Regions from separate parts of the Streptomyces sp. AM8-1-1 genome, predicted to be linked through region 1. Evidence: riboswitches for the same ligand, from Rfam matches in the RefSeq annotation. Region 1 holds a riboswitch; the other holds the start of a gene.
The links. A riboswitch is a leader RNA that binds a small molecule or an ion and turns the genes downstream of it on or off. The one in region 1 is predicted to bind cyclic di-AMP.

Region 1 (5,178 bases):
CTGGGTGACCTCGGCCGCGGACCAGGGCTCCTGGCGCCGTCCCAGGATGCCGACGGCGAGCTCCCGCAGGGGCGTGGAGGCGGTCTTGGGCGCGGTGGTGCTCTTGGGCGCGGAGTTGGCCTTGGGCGCGGTGGTGCTCTTGGGCGCGGTGGTGGTTGCCGCCGGCTTCTTGGCGGGCTTGCTCTTGCCCTTGGCGGTGGTTGCGGCAGCGGTGGTTGCGGATCCGCTCGCGCGACGCGCCTTCGGGACGGTCGCGCCCTTGGCGGCCGTGGCGGTCTTCGCCGGCTTGGCGTTCTTGGTCGACTTGGTGCTCTTCGCCGGTGTGCCGCCCAGGGCGGCCTGCATGCTCACCAGCAGTTCGTGGTCCTTCTGCAGTGTCTCCAGCCGGGCCTGCAACGCTGCCGCCTCGGACCTGATGCGCTCCTGCTCGGAGGAGTTGTTCTCCAGGTCGGCTGCAACCTGCTGGGCGTAGTGGGACTGGAGGTGGTTGGGGTTGTGCTCCGGCATGACAGCTCACTTTCCTCGCATACCAGTTGTGGTGCCGGATGCTACCTACAAACAACGCTCCACTGAACGTCCGGGCAGGTATCGACGGTGCTCACACTCACAACGAGACATGCTGTTCGAAGACTTCGGGCAGTTTCGACCCGTCTCGGTCACCCTGTCGCTCTCACTGCAACGGGGTCAGGGTTTCGGCGGCGCCGCATTTCGTGCACGCCCTGGTGCCCGGGCGCCGGAGCACCATCAGGGTCTGGTCGAGGTCGAGTACATCGCCGTCGTCGGCATCCTCGCAGTCATGCACGTGCACCACATTCCAGCCGGGGCGGCCGCGCTCACGCGGCAACCGCTCGATCCGCCAGGCCCGTCGTGACTCACCCGCCTCCACAGCGGGGGTTGCCGCGGGGACGAGTACCCCGTCCGGTTCGGGCGCGGGTGCCGCGGCAGCGGGCGGACCCGCAGCGGCAGTTGCCGGTGCGGGCACAGGTTCCACCTGCTGCGTGGGGATGTCCTCGTACGGGACGCCCTCCATCGGCCGGACGTATTCGGCGGGCACCCACAGCACCAACTCGGCCGGCTCCACCCACTCCTCGGCCGTGGTCTGCCACATGGGCACACCGACCTGGTACATCCATCCGCGTGAGGTCTGGAGCCGGGAGTGCACCAGACCGCGGACCTCCTGTCCGTCCGGGAGAACCACCACGATCGGCGGCAGCGGGTCTGCGTTCATCCCCCCACCGTACGTCCGCACCCATGATGTGCTGCCGTCGCGGTGACCTTCGGTTTCTGACGGACTGCCGGCGTCGGCCGGCGAAACCGCTGTGGTGTGGGCGTGGGGGCGGAGACATGGGACCGAGGTTGCGCAGGAGAACGAGGCCCCGCGGCCGCGGGTCACCGGTTCGAGGGACAACCGGCTCCGTAGGCCCTTGGACGCCTCCATGGAGGGAACACGGGTGGAGACGGACCGACCTCCACTCCGAGGAGACCGCACGATGAGTACCGAACTGACGGTCGCTCTGATCGTCGCCGCGACTGCCGTTCTGGCGATGCTGGTGGTGACCGTGGTGCTGGCGGTCAGGGTGTGGAAGGCGCGCGCCGTCCTGCGCGAGGCCGGGGTGCCGCTGAAGAACAAGGCGCTCTTCTGGGGCTCGCTCGTCTACGCCGTCAGCCCGGTCGACCTGCTTCCCGACCCGGTCTATCTCGACGACATCGGCGTACTCCTGCTGGCGCTGCGGGCCCTGCACTCCGCGGCGGCCGCGGCGAGGGGGCCCGTGCAGGGCCCCGCCCGACGCCGGCGGTCACTCGAGAAACCCCTCGAGCAACTCTGAGGTCCGCGAGCGCCGAGGCGCCGGTCCCCCGTCAGGTGGGACCGGCGCCTCGGCGCTGCTGGGGCCGTGCCGTGTCAGGCCTGGCTCGGCGGGCGGCTCAGTAGGGACCGTTCACGTTGTCGATCGAGCCGTACCGGTCCGCGGCGTAGTTGCACGCGGCGGTGATGTTGGCGACGGGGTCGTAGCTGTCCATCGCCGTGCCGGGCACGTGGTAGGCCAGGAACGTCGGCTGGATGACCTGGAGCAGACCCTTGGACGGGGTTCCGGCCGCGGCGTTGGAGTCCCAGTTGTTGATGGCGAGCGGGTTGCCCGAGGACTCGCGCATGATGTTGCGGTGGATGCCCTCGTACGAGCCGGGGATGCCGTGCTGGGCCATGATGTCCAGCGACTCCTTGATCCAGCCGTCCAGGTCGTTGGTGTAGCTCTTGACCGGTGCGGCCTTCTCGGCCGGTGCGGCCTTCGCCACGGTCTCGACGGCCGGCATCGACGTCCGCTCGGAGCGGTCGGCCCGCTCGGTGGAGGTCCTGGCCGGGGCGGGGGCGTCCGCCGTGGCCTTCTTGCCGACGGAGAGCTTCAGGCCGGGGTGGATGAGCGCCGGGTCCGCGCCGACGGCCCTGCGGTTGTCCTGGTAGAGCTTCTTCCAGCCGCCGCTCACGGCGAGCTGGTCCGCGATCGAGGACAGGGAGTCACCGGCGACGACGGAGTAGGTCGTGGGGGCCTTCTTCGCGGGAACCGGCGCGGCGGGGGCCACGGCCTTGTGGCCCAGGGACGGGTGCGTCGTCGCCGGGGCGGCGCCGGCGGTGGTCGCCCCGATCACCGGGAGGACCAGAGCGGCCCCGCCCGTACCCGCGGCGACAATGCCCCGGGTCAGTGAACTGTTCTTGGGACGGCGGTGCTTACCCTTTGCAGGCATGACGCATTCCTCTCCGTCGCCTGCGAGGTGAGCTGTCGGGTGCGGACTGGAGATGTCCGGCCGCGGTTGAATGCGACTTGACCCCGAGCCGTTCCGGATTGCGGATCGGCGGCTTACCTGGTTCCCCCGCTCCTGCCATGGGTCAGTGGTCGTGGTTTACGGGTGGCGGCAGGATTCGGCGTTCCACCCGGATTGACGGTGACGTTAAGCGAGGCGGGCGCGAGGGAACAAGCCCCGAATTCACGACGTAAACCCCTGCGATGATCCAATGGGGGTAAATACCGTCGGGCCGCATCGGGCGGGAGGTTCAACTTTCTTTACGCAGAACGGATCTGGGCCGACGTGCATAGATCGCGATTTCCCCGCGGAGTGACCCATTTCACTGCAACCAATTGCGAAGCCGGGCAGTCCGCGGGGGCGCACGAAAGAAAGTAAATCGCCTCTGGTTCCCCTAATTCAGACATTGCGCCACATGGTGAACAATTACTCAGGAGACGACTTTTCGGACATGCAGCATGACCTAGATGCCCGTTTCCGTCCTGGATTAATGGCGATATGACCGGTTTGCACTCTCAGGCGGTATCTCTGCATGATCTGGACGGTCTGCGGGTGGTCCCGCGTCGTCACCGGCCCTCGGGCAGGTCTGAGGGCTGTCCCGTCATCGCCGGCGGGCGCACGACGACAGCCCTTAGCGAAGGTAGTTGTAGACCGTCGCCCGGGAGATGCCCAGAAGGTCCGTGAGGGCCTGCACCGAATGCTTCACCTCAAGAAAGCCGCGCTCTTTGAGTGAACGCACCAATTCACGCCGCGATGCGCCATCGAGGCTTCGCGGGGTCTGACCCCGCGCGGCGGAGAACTCCTCGACAGCCGCGCGCAGTTCACCGCTGCTGCGGGCCCGGAGTGTTTCCTCCAGTGATACATCGGGCTCCTCGGTTCGCACGAGCCCGGCGAGACTCCGGGCCGCCGTGGCGAAGAGGGAGACATCCAGATTGAGGCAGATGGCCGCCACATAGTGGCCCCGGCTGTTCTTCAGACCGATGGAAGTGCTCTTGGCGGGACGGCCGTCGGGAAAGCGATTGGGGTAATTCTGAAGGACGCTCGGGTAGTCGGGATCCGCGATCCGGGCGAGGCCGAGTTCGGTCGCCGGGTCGCCCACGGTACGGCCGGAGAGGTTGTTCTCGATCGCCCGGACGGCATGGTCCGGATAGCGCAGGTCGTGCAGGACGACCTCGCAGAGCCCCGGGAACATCCGCCCCAGTGCGACGACAATCTTCTCCCCCTCGCGCAGGAGCAGTTCGTCCTCCGCGCGCTCGTGGTCCCCGGACGCGGCGCTCACGCGACGGTGCCTTCCGTGAACAGATTCCCCATCGCGGTCGCCGCCTTGAGCCCGGAACCGGTCAGCACCACCACCGTCGTCTCCCCTTCGCGGATGGCGCCCCGCTCGCGGAAGACGTCGATGGCCGCGACGGCGGTCGCACTCGTGGGCTCGGCATACAACCCGGTGGCGGCGAGCCGGCGGACGCCGTCGGCGATGGCGGCTTCGGGAATCGCCGCCATGTCTCCGCCGGACCGGCGGACGGCGGCCACCACCTCGGGCAGCCGGACGGGCGAACGGATGGCGGTGCCCTCGGCGATCGTCGGGCCGAACGAAGGCGCCGGGGCGCCGTGGAGCGCGGCATGGATGGGGGCGCACGCGGCGGGCTGCGCCACCAACAGCCGTGGCCGCCTGGCGATCTGACCTGCTGTCAGCAGTTCGGAGAATCCGAGATCGAGACCGAGCACGAGGCTGCCCGCTCCTGCCACGGTGACCACCGCGTCCGGGGCGGCGAAGCCGAGGTCTTCCCAGAGCTCGTAGGCAAGGGTCTTGGTGCCCTGGAGAAAGAAGGGGTTCCAGTTGTGCCCGGCGTAGCACGTGCGGTCCGAGCGGCGCAGGGCCTCGGCGGCGGTCGCGTCCCGCCCACCGGGGACGGGCTCGATGGTGGCGCCGAACGCCCGGGTCTGGAGCATCTTCGCCGGTGAGGTCCCCTCCGGCACGAGGATCGTGGCTCCGACGCCGGCCGCGGCACAGTAGGCAGCGACCGACGAGCCGCCGTTGCCCGAGCTGTCCTCGATCACCTCGCGCACCCCGGTCGCCGCCAGCGCCGAGATCATGACGCTGCTGCCACGGTCCTTGAAACTGCCGGTGGGGTTGAACCACTCCAGTTTGAAGCCGACGCGTGCGCCGTCCCACTCCCTGTCGAGCAACGGGGTGCTGCCCTCCCCCAGGGTGACCGGCCGCCCGACGGCCGACGGCAGCGCGGCCCGGTAGCGCCAGAGGGAACGCGTGCCGCTGTCGATGTCGGCCGGGGTGAGACCCGGCAGCGGTGAGACGCTCAACGGCGCGCCGTCGTCACCGCGCCAGCGGCGGGCGTCCAGCTCGTACGTCCTGCCGGAACGCTC
Region 2 (5,178 bases), 6.5 Mb from region 1:
ACTGGCTCACGGACGCGGACCCGGACACCCTGGCGCTCTGGTGCACCTACCACCCGGGCCAGACGCCGTACGACCGCTTCCTCGGCAAGTGCCGGGATCTCGCCGCGCGCGGGGTCCGCTTCAGCGTCGGCATCGTCGGCTTCCCCGAGCACCTGGAGCACGCCCGCCGGCTCCGCGCCGAACTGCCGGCCCATGTCTACCTCTGGGTGAACGCGGCGGAGGGCCGCACCTACACCCACGCCGAGGCCGCCGAGTGGAGCGAACTCGACCCGCTGTTCGCGTACAGCCGCCATCCGCACCGGTCGGCCGGGCTGCCCTGCCGGACGGGCGAATCGGTCGTCTCCGTGGACGGGGACGGCACGGTGCGGCGCTGTCACTTCGTCCCGGACGAGCTCGGGAACCTCTACGACGGCACCTACCGGCAGGCGCTGCGCCCCCGCGCCTGTCCGCTGGCCGTCTGCGACTGCCACATCGGCTATGTCCACCTGGAGTCGTTGCCGTTGTACGACGTGTTCGCCGGCGGGGTGCTGGAGCGGATCCCGGCCCGACCTGCCGGCCGCTAGCCGTTCCCCACCGCCCGCCTCACAGCGGCAGCAGGTCCGGCCGCTTCGCCGCGACGTGGTCGCCCGAGCTCTCGCCGCGCAGCCTGCGGCCGATCCACGGCACCAGGTGCTCGCGTGCCCACTGGACGTTGTCGCGGCGCACCTCGAAGGGAGCGCGCGGCGGCAGGACCGGCCACTCCTGGTCCGGGTCGGCGGGCACGTCGAGTCCGAGGACCTGGGCGGCGCGCAGGGCGACCCGGGTGTGCCCCTCGGGCGACAGGTGCAGCCGGTCGCCGTCCCACGCCCGCCTGTCCTGGACCGACTTGAGCGACCAGAGGTCGAGCACGGGACAGTCGTAGCGATCGGCGATGGCGCGGACATGGGCCGTGTACGTGGCGATCTTGCCGCGCAGATGGCGCAGCACCGGCACACCGCGGGTGTCGAAGCCGGTGGTGACCATCACCGTCCCGACCGCGCCGGTGAGGTCGGCGACGGCTCGCTCGAAGCGTTCGGCCACGTCGTCGGGGTCGCTGCCCGGGCGGATGATGTCGTTGCCGCCGGCGCAGAACGTCACCAGGTCCGGGGCGAGTTCCCTCGCCCGCGGCACCTGCTCCGCGACGATCTGGTCGAGCAGCCGGCCGCGCACGGCGAGGTTGGCGTAGCGAAAGGTGTGTTCGGGCATCCGGTCGTCGAGCAGGACCGCGAACCGGTCCGCCCAGCCGACGAACGCCCCGTCCGGTCCCGGGTCTCCGACGCCTTCGGTGAAGCTGTCACCGATCGCCGCGTACGACCCGATTGCGCCTGTTCCGTCTGTTCTCGAATCGTCTGCCACAAGGACTCATCCTGTCCTTACGGGTGTGACCTACGCGACCGTAAGGAGGGGTTGACGGTGCGTGATCTTTGCCACCGGTCAAGTTTCGACAAGCGCGGAATACGCCGAATCCCCCCGTGCCAAAAGGGGCGGCACGAGGGGATTCGGGCGTTTTGGGTGCGTCAGAGAGAAACGCCGTACTGGCGCAGGTACGAGACCGGGTCCATGTCCGAGCCGTAGCTCGGGCCGGTGCGGATCTCGAAGTGCAGGTGCGGGCCGCTGGAGTTGCCCGTGGAGCCGGAGAGGCCGATCTGCTGTCCACCGCTCACGTTCTGACCCGCGGAGACGGTCAGCGACGAGAGGTGGGCGTACTGGGAGTAGGTGCCGTCGGTGTGCTGGATGACGACCTCGTTGCCGTACGCACCGCTCCACCCGGCGGAGACGACGCTGCCCGGGCCCACGGACTTGACCGTGGTGCCGGTGGACGCGGCGAAGTCGATACCGGTGTGGTAGCCGCTGGACCACATGGCGCCGGAGGCGCGGTAGGGGGTCGTGACGGCGGCGGAGTCCAGCGGCGCGGAGTAGCCGGAGGCGTTCTCCTGCGGCGCGGATTCGGCCGCGTCGCTCGTCGAGGCCTTCGCGGCCGTGCCGCTCTCGCGGGACTCGCTGCGGGAGGCGCGGTCCTCGTTGTCCGAGGCCTTCGGCTTCGCGGGGGCGGCCTTCCGCGCCGGCTTCTCGGCCGGCTGCTCCTGGGCCTTGGCGCCGATGGTGAGCTTGAGGCCCGGGTGGATCAGCGCGGGGTCGTCGCCCACGGCGGCACGGTTGTCCGCGTACAGCTTCTGCCAGCCGCCACGGACGTCGTGCTCGGCGGCGATCTTGGACAGATAGTCACCGGCGACGACGCGGTACGACGTGGGGGCGGCCGGCTTCTGCGCGGTGGAAGCGGCCGGAGCGGCGGCCGCCTTCTGCGGAGCGACGGCCGGGGCCGCGGCGGGGGCCGCCTTGTCCGCGGCGTGGGCGCCTGCCGCACCCATCAGCGGGAGGGCGATGGCTGCGCCACCGGTACCCGCGGCGACGAAACCGCGGGAGAGGGAACGGGACTTGGGACGGCGGTGCTTACCCTTTCCGGGCATGGCGCATTCCTCTCCGGCGCCGGCGAGGTGAGCTGTCGGGTTCGGGCTGGAGATGCCCGGTCACGTTGCTGCGTGACTTCACCCCAAGCCGTCCGGAGCACCGGACGGCGTACTACCTGGGTCCCCCGCTCCTGCCACACGTGGGTGGGTGGGTATTCCGGTCGGCGGCAGGATTAGGCGGTCCGTCCGGATTTCCGTGACCGTAAGCGAGCATTGCGGACGGGAACAAGCCACCTCTTTTTCCGATCAGGGGCCACATGCATATCTGACGGGAAATTCCGGTCACACTCCGTGGACGAGGGAGCGTCAACTTCCTTCTGGTGTCGCAGTTCTGGCCGGTGGATCAGCCACGGTCCGTCACGAATGAGATCCTGCTCACGGGCCTTTTCCCATCTCCATTCCAGATGGGGCAGGCTATGGCGAACAGTTCAATTCGGACAGAAAGCCCAGACATAAAGAATGGTGAGCGGTATCAGCCAATTCGCCGCAACCTGATCACCATGGCGTCCATGTCACCCTTCAGCCCGGTCTGCAGCCCGTGATGGAGCAGCACCGATCCCCGGTGCACCTGCATGGTGTCCTGGCACTCGTAGGCCGCGGCCGGGTCGAGGCCGCGCAGCCTCAGCCGCGGCGGCTGCTCGCCGTAGTGCTGCGCCTGGAGCCAGGCGAGGACGACGGTCTCGTCCCCGCGCAGGTACTGCACGGCGCTGAGCCCGCCCTCCGGTGCCCGCAGCCGGTACAGGTCTCCGTGCTGCACGACCGGACGGATCCTCTTGTAGAGCTCCACCCAGTCGCGCGCCTCGGCCAGCTCCTCCTCGGTCCACTCGGTCAGGTCACCGCCCACCCCGAGCACACCCGCCATGGCGCTCACGAAGCGGAAGCGCAGGCTGCTGAATCGCCCGTTGAGCTGGACATTGGGGCTGTCGGTGACCCAGGCGGCCATCACCCGCGCGGGGTGGATCTGGGTGAAGCCGTCCTGGATCGCGAGCCGGTCCAGCGGATCGGTGTTGTCCGAGGTCCACACCTGGTCGGTGCGGGAGAGGATCCCCAGATCGATCCGGCCGCCACCGCCGGAGCAGGACTCGAACGCGACACCGGGGTGTGCGGCACGCAGCCGCTCCAGGAGCGCGTAGAGGGCGTCGACGTGTTCCACCCACAGCCGCTGCGGATAGTCCTCACCGGGCCAGCCGGCGTCCGTGAAGCAGCGGTTGAAGTCCCACTTCACATAGTCGATCGGTGCGCTGCCGAGCAGCGTGTGCAACTGCTCCCACAGGTAGTCCTGCACGTCCTTGCGGGCGAGGTTCAGGACCAGCTGATTGCGGAGCTCGGTCCTGGTCCGTCCGGGGTGGTGCTGCACCCAGTCGGGATGCGCCCGGTAGAGATCGCTGTCGGCGTTGACCATCTCCGGCTCGACCCAGATGCCGAACTGCATGCCCAGCTCGTGCACTTCGTCCGCGAGCGGCCGCAGGCCGTTCGGGAAGCGGTCCGGGTTGGGGGTCCAGTCGCCGAGGCCGGCGCGGTCGCTCGTCCGCTGCCCGAACCAGGCGTCGTCGACCACGAACAGCTCGACGCCCATGTCCGCCGCCCGCCGGGCGAGCGCGCGCTGCTGGTCCTCGGAGATGTCGAAGTTCGTCGCCTCCCAGGAGTTGTAGAGCACGGGCCGGTCGGCGGCGGCGTCCGGGATCACCCGCGCGCGCTGCCACGTGTGCCAGGCACGACTGGCGCCGCCGAACCCCTCGGCGCTCCACAGACCGGCGAATACGGGTGAGGTGTAGCTCTGCCCGGGAGCGAGCTTGAGCAGTCCGGAGTCGTCGTAACCGGCCCCGCCGGTAATCTGCACCAGGCCGTCGGGCAGCTGCTGGACGCTGATGCGCCAGGACCCGGACCAGCCGAGCGCGCAGCCGTAGACCTCGCCGTGTTCCTCGGTCGCCCCGTCCGCGTCGAGCGCGACCCAGGGAAGGTGCTGGTGGCCGGTGTGGCCGCGGCGGCTGCTGAGCACCTTTTCGCCATAGGTGAGCGGGGACCGTACGAGCAGGGACTCGGCGGCCCACCGGCCGTGCAGCTGGCTCAGCCGCCAGGCGTCGCGCTGCGGCAGCGTCCAGGCGGCAGAGTCGGCCCGCAGCAGCTCCAGATCGGGCCCCTCCCCTTCATGGGCGACCGTCACCCAGCGCTCGATCACATCGGCCTCGTCGCGCATGCGGTGGTGAAGGATGAGCCCCAGCCCGTGCACGGCGTCCGTGAAGCGCAGCCGCAGCTCGTCGCCGTCCGCGGAGGCGTCGGCGAAAGCCCACTCGGTACCGCGCACCTGGGGTGTGCGGACGGAGAGGGAGGGGCGGACGAAACGGGGGCCGCCCTCGACGGGGTACTCCTCGTGCCCGTCGAGAGGGGACTCGAACGGCCAGTAGGGCGGCAGCCCCCGGTCCGCGAGCGCCTCGGCGTCCGCACCGGATATGCGCGGCCCCCAGTGGAGATGCAACAGCTCGTCGTCGTCCGTGAGGTGCAGCGCATAGCTGCTCGTCGGTCCGGAGAGAACCCACGTACGACCCTTGCCAACGCTCTCGATCATCCCGACCCCTCAGATACTCACAGGTCCGCACAGGCCCGCACATCATCCGACGTGGACCACCGCCCGTGCAACGCCTCTGCGGGGTCGGGGCCAAGATGATTGCCCGACGAATCCATGTCGTATCGT

Region 2: it holds a riboswitch for cyclic di-AMP, as region 1 does, so the genes downstream of both, RPQ07_RS05420 (LysM peptidoglycan-binding domain-containing M23 family metallopeptidase) here and RPQ07_RS34470 (LysM peptidoglycan-binding domain-containing protein) in region 1, are expected to answer to the same signal.

The regions. Positions count from the first base shown of each region.
Region 1 is NZ_CP135086.1:7,730,075-7,735,252, reverse strand. It holds gene RPQ07_RS34485 (hypothetical protein) at 1-507, opposite strand, end outside; gene RPQ07_RS34480 (DUF6233 domain-containing protein) at 671-1,228, opposite strand; gene RPQ07_RS34475 (YkvA family protein) at 1,491-1,826, shown strand; gene RPQ07_RS34470 (LysM peptidoglycan-binding domain-containing protein) at 1,924-2,739, opposite strand; cyclic di-AMP (ydaO/yuaA leader) riboswitch at 2,744-2,897, opposite strand; gene RPQ07_RS34465 (transcriptional regulator) at 3,428-4,075, opposite strand; gene RPQ07_RS34460 (threonine synthase) at 4,072-5,178, opposite strand, start outside.
Region 2 is NZ_CP135086.1:1,201,803-1,206,980, forward strand. It holds gene RPQ07_RS05410 (STM4011 family radical SAM protein) at 1-563, shown strand, start outside; gene RPQ07_RS05415 (SGNH/GDSL hydrolase family protein) at 583-1,374, opposite strand; gene RPQ07_RS05420 (LysM peptidoglycan-binding domain-containing M23 family metallopeptidase) at 1,536-2,486, opposite strand; cyclic di-AMP (ydaO/yuaA leader) riboswitch at 2,491-2,647, opposite strand; gene RPQ07_RS05425 (alpha-galactosidase) at 2,959-5,052, opposite strand.